One region of the Megasphaera indica genome, then DNA from elsewhere that is predicted to be linked to it. Evidence: riboswitches for the same ligand, from Rfam matches in the RefSeq annotation. Region 1 holds a riboswitch; each other region holds the start of a gene.

Region 1 (3,274 bases):
CAGCCGCCTGGGCAGCGGCAGCGACATCATCGGCACCAGCCGCGGCGACAGTGGCGAAGATTTCTTTCGTCGCCGGATTTTCTACGTCAATATATTGGCCAGACAAGGGCGCCACCCACTGGCCATCGATATATAGTTTTTTCAAATCCATGAAATTACCCCCTTTTACTCGAGATTATTCTTTAATTATAGAGATAAGTCATTGATTATGCAAGTCGGGAAAAAAATAGACTGCCTAAAAGGCAGTCTATTTTTAGTGGCTAGTAGGGGCGCCCACGTGGCGCCCCTACAGACTCCATACCACAAACTATCTTATTTCGCTTCGGCTTCTACGGGTTCTGAGGCGGATACGAAATGGCCGATGATGGAGCCACCGATGAGGCCGATGATGAAGGGCACGATCCAGCCGAAACCGTATGTGGACAGGGGCGTAGCGGCGACGATGGCTTTAGCAAAGCCCAGGCTGCTCAGGCCCGGCAGGGATTCCAAAAGGGCGAAGATCGTGACCAGGTAGACAGAGCCCTTGTAAGCACCGTTATTGGGCATGAAGCGGCCGATGATGCCCAAGACCAGGAGGGCCAGGCACGGCGGATAGCAGACGCCGAAAATCCAGCCGATGTAGGTGACGATACCGTCGACGCCGAGGAGGGCCGTCAGGGCCGACAAGATGCAGCAGGCGACGGCGACTTGTTTATAGCTGATGCGGTTGCCCGTAGCCGTGCTGGTGAATTCGGCAACGGCGGCAATCTGACCGATGGCTGTCGTCAGGCAGGCCAGGACGACGGCGATGCCCATGGGAACCATGACCCACGTGCCGACGCGCTGGATGATGGCGACCAGGAGTTCCGCACGGCCGATGTTCTGCGCATAGTCACCACTGACACAGGCGCCCATGTAGAGCAGGCTGCCGTAGATAATGAGCAGCAGGACGAAGGAAACGATGCCGCAGTAGATGAGCACTTTATTGCGCTGGCCGACGGTCGTATAGCCCTTGCCGTAAATGGAGCTGATGAAGACAGCGGCCATGATGAAGCTGACCAGGACGTCGCCCGTATTATAGCCGCCGAGGAAGGCATTGACGAAGGGATGGTCCACAGCCGGAGCGACGGGCGTCCCCAGTGGATTGAAGATGCCGACGAAGGCGACGATGACCAGGATTAGGGCCAGGAGCGGCGTCAGGTATTTGCCCATGCGGTCCATGACGTTGTTCTGGTCGGCAACGAAGAAGAAGCTGATGACGAAATAGGCGATGACCAGCGGGATGAACGGTGCTGCCGGCAGGTTGCCCTGGATGCCGAGCTGGATGGCCGTCGCACACGTACGGGGAATGGAAACGAAGGTACAGACCAGCATGAGGGCTGCCAGGAGGACGTTATACGTATTCTTCCCTACCCGTTCAGTAATGGAGTGGACGTCGCCGTTGAGGCCGATGACGATGAGCGTGAAGATAGGAAGAAAAATACCCGAAAGGGTCAGGCCAGCCAGGCCGGACAGGAAATCGCTGCCGCTGTTCAAACCGAGCTGGGGCGGGAAAATCAAATTGCCGGCGCCAAAATAGGTGGCAAAGAAGGCGAATCCCAGGATGAGCACATCCAGCCCCCGGATAGCCTTGCCGCCAGAAGAGTTGTTGTTCATGAAAATACCCCCTAAGAATGATTGAATGATGTGAAAATAAGTACATAATACGCCAAAAGAAAAGAGGCGCTGCCTCCAAGCTGCGCCTCAGTCATAATGATATCTTTCAGGAATAGCCTGTAGGAATTGGCACCTTACCGTAGGCAGGTTGCCGCAGCGTCATCGGGCCCGTCCCTCAGCTGCTCTCGATATAACTTATGAAATTTGTCTGTATTGGTGTTATTTTATAAAATTTTTAACGACTTGTCAATGTATTTATTTTGATTTAACGTTTTACTTCTGACAACTGGGACAAAGGTCAGCCAAAAAGCAGTTATCGCATAAAGGCTTGCGGGCTTTGCAGACCCGGCGGCCATGCCAGATGAGCCAATGATGGGCCCGGCTCCACCATTCCTTGGGAATGGCCTTCTGCAGGCCCTTTTCGACTTCCAGCGGCGTCGTCCCTTGGGCCAGCTGCAGACGGTTGGACACGCGGAAGACGTGGGTATCAACAGCAATGGCCGGCGTATTGAACAAGATACTGACCAGGACATTGGCCGTCTTGCGGCCGACGCCGGGCAGTTTCACCAGCTCATCGAAAGTCTGCGGCACTTGGCCATGATATTTTTCACAAAGGATGGCACAGTTGGCCAGGATATTCTTGGCCTTGCTGCGATAGAGGCCGCAGGTCCGTATCTTTTCTTCCAGTCCCGCCGTCCCCAGGGTCAGCATCTTTTCCGGCGTGTTATATTCCGGGAACATGCCGGCCGTCACGATATTGACCCGTTCGTCCGTACATTGGGCCGACAAGATGACGGCAATCATCAATTCAAAAGGAGAATTATAGTGCAGAGCCGGTTTCATGATACCGTACTGGTCCTGGAACCGCTGCAGCATTTCATCTTTTATTTTCTTTGAAATAGCCATATCACTTTACTTCCTCATCAGTATGGATTACGTCGTTCAGGCTGCCCATTTCATAGCCGCCCAAATCGAGGGTGACGTACGTAAAGCCCGTATCCTTGATGGCCCGGACGATTTCCTCCCGATGGGCCAGGACCGACGGGATTTCATCGACGGCGACTTCGATGCGGGCTACATCGCCGTGATAGCGGACGCGCAGGGAGCCCTGGACGTAAGGCGCTACGGCGGCTTCGGCCGCATCGATCTGAGCCAGGCGGTGCGGCGTCAGTTCCACGCCATACGGGACGCGGCTGGCCAGGCAGGCGGCACTCTGCTTATTCCAGGTCTGGAGGCCGAATTCCTTCGACAAAGCCCGGATATCCGCCTTGGCCAGGCCCGCTTCGATCATCGGGCTGCGGACGGCGTCGGATAATTCCTGCAGGGCTTTCATACCCGGCCGGTAATCACCGAGGTCATCGACATTCCCCCCGTCGACGACCCACTGATAGCCTTCGGCCTTGGCCAGGGCCACGAGCGACGTAAAGCGTATTTTCTTGCAGATATAGCAGCGATCTGGCGGATTCTGGACGAAGTCCGGGTCCTCGAATTCCGTCGAATGGACCAGGCGGTGTTCGACGCCGATGACCTTGGCCATGGCCTTGGCATCAGCCGCTTCACTGCCCGGCAGGGTCGCCGAAACGGCCGTCACGGCCAGGACCCGGTCCCCCAGAGCCTGGTGAGCCGCATAGGTCAGGAA
Region 2 (3,274 bases), on a different contig from region 1:
GTGTACGGCGCCGAATCGTTGGCGAAATCCCCCTGCCAGCCTTCATGGATGAGGCCGGCCCTTTCGATGAGCGACACATCGTGGGCCAGGGCCAGGGTCACGACATCGGCCTTGCTGCCTTCGATGACCGACCGGGCCTGACTGCCCGATCCGCCATGGGACTGGATGATGCGGATATCCTTGCCTGTCGTCTCACGATAGTGCTGCTGGAATAATTCATTGTATTCTTTATATAACTCACGGGTTGGATCATACGAGACATTGGTCAGCGTCATCGTGCCGCCGCCCTCGGTTGTATCACTGCGTCCGCAGCCAGCCAAGGCCCCAGCGACGGCGAGTGCCGCCGAAAAAGCCAGTATAGCTATGATGCGCTTCTTGTTCATTTTCTTTCCCCCTCTATACCGGCTTAGATTCCTTACCCCTCAAATAAAGCCGTCGATAAATAGCGTTCGCCGCCGTCCGGCAGGAGGACGACGATGGTCTTGCCTTCGTTTTCCGGCCGGCTGGCCAGTTCCAGGGCTGCCTGAAGCGACGCACCGGACGAAATGCCGACCAAAAGGCCGTCGGTCTTGGCGACTTCTCTGGCCCGGCCGTAGGCGTCCTCATTGGATACGTCGATCACATCATCTACGAGAGACATATCCAAAACTTTCGGGATGAACCCGGCGCCAATCCCCTGAATGGCGTGCGGGCCCGGCCGGCCTCCGTGCAGGACAGCGGAATCTTTCGGCTCAACGGCGACGATCTGGACGTCCGGCTTATGGCCTTTCAGGCCCTGGGCCGTACCGGTAATGGTGCCGCCTGTGCCGACGGACGAAATGAAGATATCTACCTTGCCGTCCGTGTCGCGCCAGATTTCTTCCGCCGTCGTCTGGCGGTGGATGGCTGGATTGGCCGGATTGTCGAACTGCTGGGGAATGAAGGCATTGCCGTAAGAATCCCTCAATTCTTCAGCTTTGCCGATGCTGCCGCGCATCCCCTCGATGCCCGGTGTCAGCACGATTTCCGCCCCCAGGGCTGACACGATCTTACGCCGTTCCAGGCTCATCGTATCGGGCATGGTCAAGATCAGGTGCAGGCCCTTCACGGCGGCGACCAGGGCCAGGCCGATGCCTGTATTGCCGCTCGTCGGTTCGATGATGACCGTATCTTTGTTGATCTTCCCCTGCCGTATCCCTTCGTCGATCATGGCTGCCGCTACGCGGTCCTTGACGCTGCCCAAGGGGTTCATGTACTCCAGCTTGGCCAGGACGCGGGCCTTGAGGCCGTGCCGAGCCTGCCAATGAGTCAGTTCCAAGAGCGGCGTGTTGCCGATCAGCTCTGTCAAATACGTTGCCACATGCTCCATGTACTCAGCTCCTTTTTGGCAAAAAGAAAAGCGCCGCCTGCTGATGCAGATGGCGCTATAAATAGACGTATGCCCATGACTTCATCTGCCAGGTTATTTCCTGCTGGAATTGGCACCTTACCTACGTAGGTTGCCGCAGCGTCATCGGGCCAGTCCCTCAGCTGCTCTGGATGAATAGGTTTCGTATTGTATTGTCCTTATGAATGGTTGTACAATACGATCATATCATACAACACATGATGGTCAAATTTTTTAAGTACCCCATGATAACATACCTCTTTGATGACTAAAATGAATAGCTTCCTATCGGAAACGTTACCAAGAGTGTACACTTTACAGAGTATATTGTCAAGGGATTTTAAGCAGAAACTTTCATATTTTACAATGTAAACGTTATACCCATGGCTTTTGATAGGAATTTAACTTTATAAATTATATTTTTTTATAAGTAAAAAGGGCTTGTTGCATATACAGCAGGCCCTTTTTAGGGATTAGCCGTTAGGGGGTAGCCGTTAGTGTCTAACAGCTAACCCCTAGCTGCTAACTGCTAACTGCTGACCGCTAACTGCTGACTGCTAGCTGCTAACCGCTAACTGCTGACTGCTAGCTGCTAACCGCTAACTGCTGACTGCTAGCTGCTGACACCCTCAATGCGTCGCCGTGGGCTGGGCGTCGTGGTGTGCCGTTTTGTTGTCGGCGTGGACGAGTTCTTTCCCGCAGTGGTAGACGATGGAGATGGCCAGGACCATGAGAGCGATGGCCAGGACGAACTGCAATCCTTCGATGAGGAGCGACCAGTTACCCGAGGCAATCTTGATGATCAGGGCATAAGCCGATTCGACGAGGGCTGTCATGGTAACGCAGAACATGACGACCATGGGGACGTAGAGCATGAAGCTCTTGCGGCCTGTCGTCTTGAGGAAGACCGTCAGGCAGATGAGGACCATGGCCGACAGCAGCTGGTTGGCCGAGCCGAAGAGAGGCCAGATGTTCATGTAGCCGCCTAAGCAGAGCAGGAAGCCGAAAAACAAGGTGATGACCGTAGCAAAATACTTATTGACGCAGATTTTCTGGATCGTGTTCATTTCCTGTCCTTCATCGACGCTGAACAGTTCCTGGAAGGACATACGACCGATACGGCCGACGGCATCGAGGGTCGTCAGGGCCAGGGCAGAAACGCACATGGTCATGATGCAGGCAGCTGCCGTCTGGGACAGGCCGAACATGGTGAAGAAACCAGCGACGGCGCCGGAGAAGATCTGGAACGGCGTGCCCGAAGCGACATGGCCGTTGGAAGCGGCAGCGCAGGCGATGACCAGGGAAACGACACCTAAGACCGATTCGACGCACATGGAACCGTAGCCGACGAAGACCGAATCCTGTTCCTTATCCAGGGTCTTCGACGACGTACCAGACGAAACGAGGCTGTGGAAGCCGGAAACGGCACCGCAGGCGATGGTGATGAACAGGATCGGGAACAAATCCTTGCCGCCGACCGAGAAGGACGTGAAGGCCGGCATATTCAGCGTCGGCTGGGCGATGAAGATACCGATGACGCCGCCGGCGATCATCATGAGCAGCAGGAAGGCGCTGATGTAGTCACGCGGCTGTTTCAGGAGCCACATGGGCATGATGGAAGCAAAGAAAATATAAGCGAAGATGATGTACAGCCAGGTCATGCGGTCCAGGTAAATCGGCAGGTCGATGCCGACATAGAGCATGGCGATCAAGAGGACGATGGCGATGACGAAGCGTACTTTTTCACTGGGATTGAACTTCTTGATGAACAGGCCAAAGGCAATGGCGACGAAGATGAACAGCATGGAAATGGATGCAGCTGCCGCATTGGGCAGGACCAGGGAACCATCCTTGGCAAAGCCGTTGAACGTCGTAGCGACGATATCGCCGAAAGCGGCGATGACCAGC
Region 3 (3,274 bases), on a different contig from region 1:
TTGAACAAGGCGTACCATAACATCTTGAGCAACCGAAAGCATTTTGGCAAGCCGCGATTCAAGTCCAAGAAGAATTGTCGTGCTTCGTATTCCACGAACAACCAGAAAGGCTCTGTCCGAATCGAGGGCCATAAGGTGAAACTGCCGAAAGTCGGCTGGGTGAAATTATGCCAGCATCGTCCCTTGCCAGAGAACAGTATCATAAAGACCGTAACCATCAGCCAGACGCCATCCGGAAAGTACTATATCAGTATGCTGGTGGAGTATGAAAACCAAATACTCCCGGTCATACCGAAGACGTTCCTGGGCCTGGATTTTGTGATGCACGGCTTGTATGTGGCTTCCGATGAGGAGGATGCTGAGTATCCCGATTTCCTGCGAACGGCAGAGAAAAGATTGGCTAAGGCACAGCGGAAGCTATCCCAAAAGCAGAAAGGAAGTCACAACAGAGAAAAACAAAGACTGCGTGTAGCTATTCTCCATGAGAAAGTGGCCAATCAACGGCAGGACTTCCTGCATAAGAAGGCTCGCTACCTTGCAGATCGCTATGATGTCATTGGCATTGAGGATATTAGCGTCAAAGCGATGGCAAAGCGGAAAAAGGGTGGCAAGTTCAGTTTTGGCAAATCCGTAGCTGACAATGGCTGGAATCTGTTCACGAACATGCTGGAATATAAGTTGGCTTGGCAAGGCAAACAGCTTATCAAGATAGACAAGTGGTATCCAAGCAGCCAACTGTGCCATGTTTGCGGATATCAGAACCACGAAACCAAGGACTTATCTGTAAGGGAATGGGATTGCCCGAAATGTGGCAGTCACCATAATCGCGATAAGAACGCTGCCATAAATATTCGGGAAGAAGCCAGGCGGATATCTGCCTGACGTAATCCATAAAATACCGTGGGGCGCACGGGAATCTACGCCTGTGGAGAGAGTGTAAGCCGCCGCAACTCTTTGGAGTCAGTGGCGCTGTTCTCGTTGAAGCAGGAAGCTCCCGCCTCTATAGGCGGGAGTACGTTCACTGTGAATCCCCTGCTTTTCCGCTTCCTTGGCTACGGCTTCGACGACTTCGGCATGCGGACCGGCTGTGGCCCCGATCTTGATTTCCTTGTCGCTGCTGCCGGAACTTTCCATTGAATCATCAATGATACCCCCTCTTAAGATTGTGCCTAAATGATACGCTTTCAGTATAGTTTTGTCAATGACCTGCCTGGCCTCTTGACAAATCGCCTATCCATGATAAACTAAGAATCAAGACAACTTTAGACGACATTTATCCAGAGTGGTGGAGGGACTGGCCCTATGAAACCCGGCAACCGACGATGACGGTGCTAATTCCTGCGGATTATTCCGAGAGATAAAGAATCAGCAATCAACCTCTTTCTCTTTCGGAAAGAGGTCTTTTTTATGGATAAAATGACGGAACAGGATGGTCTATATTATTCTATATTTTGTTAGGAGGAATCTTCATGAAAAATCTCAAGAAACTCTCGCTTCTCGCCGCTTCGGCCCTGCTGGCCGTCGCTTTCCTGGCTGCCGGCTGCGGCAGTGATTCCGCTTCCAGCGGCTCGTCTTCCAAGAACACGACGGTCACCGTCGGCGCTACGCCCGTACCGCACGGCGAAATCCTCAACGAAATCAAGCCGCTCCTGGCCAAAGAAGGCGTCGACTTGAAAGTCGTCGAATTCACGGATTACGTCAAACCGAACCTGGCCCTGAACGACAAAGAACTGGACGCCAACTTCTTCCAGCATTCGCCGTACCTCGATAAATTCAACAGCGAACACGGCACGAAACTGAAAGCCATCGCCAAGATCCACGTCGAACCGATGGGCATTTATTCCCATAAGATCAAGGATTTGAAAGACCTGCCGGACGGTGCGAAAGTCGCCATCCCCAATGACCCGACCAACGGCGGCCGCGCCCTCCTCATTTTGCAGAGCGCCGGCCTCATCGGCCTGAAAGACGGCGGTAACATTACGTCGACCGTACAGGACGTCGAAAAGAACGATAAGCACCTCCAGTTCGTCGAACTCGAAGCCGCCCAGATTCCCCGTTCCATCGATGACGTGGACATCGCTTTGATCAACACCAACTTCGCTATGGAAGCCGGCCTCAATCCGCTGAAAGACGCCCTCTTCCTGGAACCGAAAGATTCGCCGTACGCCAATGTCCTCGTCATCCGTGAAGGCGATGAAAATCGTCCGGAAATCCAGAAACTCGTCAAAGCCCTCCAGTCTCCGGAAGTCAAGAAATTCATTGAAGACAAATACCAGGGCGCAATCCTGCCGAGCTTCTAATAAAAGTTTATACAGGAGTCGTCACAGCAAAGATTTTCTTTACATACACGACTTTCTCATTTAAAGTAGTTAGCCTTTAGGGATTAGCAGTTAGTAGCCCCTAATCCCTAATAACTAACTGCTAACAGCTGGAAAAGAAAGGTGTTATGCCTAATGGCAGAAACCTTGACATGCAACAACATAGGGGGAATTCATATACATGCATACGAATGAGCTTTTTGCCAAAAAAACGGTCTTTTCTTTTGAAGTCTTTCCACCGAAACGGGACATTCCCGTCGAAACGGTCTATCCGACCCTGGACGAGCTGAGCCAGCTCCATCCTGACTTCATCAGCGTCACCTGCGGCGCCGGCGGCACGGGCGGTAACCGTACCGTCGAAGTCGCTACGTACATCAAGCAGTTAGGCTGCGAAACGGCGGCCCATATGCCCTGCATCTACCTCACGGAAGAAGCAGCCCTGCAGAACCTGAAAGAATTGAAAGAAGCGGGCATCGAAAACATCCTGGCCCTGCGCGGCGACGAAGTACCGGGCCGCGAACGGGCTCACGTCTTTGAACATGCCAGCGACCTCGTAGCCTTCATCAAAGAAAAGGAACCGGACTTCAACGTCATCGGCGCCTGCTATCCCGAAGGCCATACCGAAGCCAAGACCCTGGCTGCCGACATCCGCAACTTGAAGACCAAAGTCGACGCCGGTGCCAGCGAGTTCATTTCTCAGCTATTCTTCGACAACGCCCTTTTCTACCGCTTCCTCGAACGCTGTGAAATCGCCGGCATCAACGTCCCCATCGAAGCCGGCATCATGCCCGTCACCAATAAAGCTCAAATCGAACGCATGGTCACCATGTGCGGCGCCACGCTCCCCATCAAATTCCAGCGGGCCATTGCAAAATACGGTGACACTCCCGAATCCATGCGAGACATCGGCATCGCCTATGCTGTCGACCAGATTGCCGACCTCCTGGCCAACGGCG

Evidence for each region. Region 1 has a riboswitch for S-adenosylmethionine ahead of ACFCTO_RS00495 (branched-chain amino acid transport system II carrier protein). Riboswitches for the same ligand answer to the same signal wherever they lie in the genome.
Region 2: linked by a shared signal. The riboswitch ahead of cysK (cysteine synthase A) and the one ahead of ACFCTO_RS00495 (branched-chain amino acid transport system II carrier protein) in region 1 are both predicted to bind S-adenosylmethionine.
Region 3: linked by a shared signal. The riboswitch ahead of ACFCTO_RS07745 (MetQ/NlpA family ABC transporter substrate-binding protein) and the one ahead of ACFCTO_RS00495 (branched-chain amino acid transport system II carrier protein) in region 1 are both predicted to bind S-adenosylmethionine.

The regions. Positions count from the first base shown of each region.
Region 1 is NZ_JBKKJR010000001.1:89,134-92,407, reverse strand. Features, by position in the region: gene ACFCTO_RS00500 (aldehyde dehydrogenase family protein) at 1-151, opposite strand, end outside; gene ACFCTO_RS00495 (branched-chain amino acid transport system II carrier protein) at 313-1,635, opposite strand; SAM riboswitch class I at 1,732-1,830, opposite strand; gene nth (endonuclease III) at 1,909-2,541, opposite strand; gene larE (ATP-dependent sacrificial sulfur transferase LarE) at 2,543-3,274, opposite strand, start outside.
Region 2 is NZ_JBKKJR010000002.1:102,117-105,390, forward strand. Features, by position in the region: gene ACFCTO_RS02020 (sulfate ABC transporter substrate-binding protein) at 1-383, opposite strand, end outside; gene cysK (cysteine synthase A) at 416-1,348, opposite strand; SAM riboswitch class I at 1,427-1,525, opposite strand; gene ACFCTO_RS02030 (carbon starvation CstA family protein) at 1,996-3,274, opposite strand, start outside.
Region 3 is NZ_JBKKJR010000013.1:33,123-36,396, forward strand. Features, by position in the region: gene ACFCTO_RS07735 (RNA-guided endonuclease TnpB family protein) at 1-882, shown strand, start outside; partial or broken gene ACFCTO_RS07740 (D-methionine-binding lipoprotein metQ) at 1,027-1,134, opposite strand; SAM riboswitch class I at 1,271-1,364, shown strand; gene ACFCTO_RS07745 (MetQ/NlpA family ABC transporter substrate-binding protein) at 1,470-2,300, shown strand; gene metF (methylenetetrahydrofolate reductase [NAD(P)H]) at 2,500-3,274, shown strand, end outside.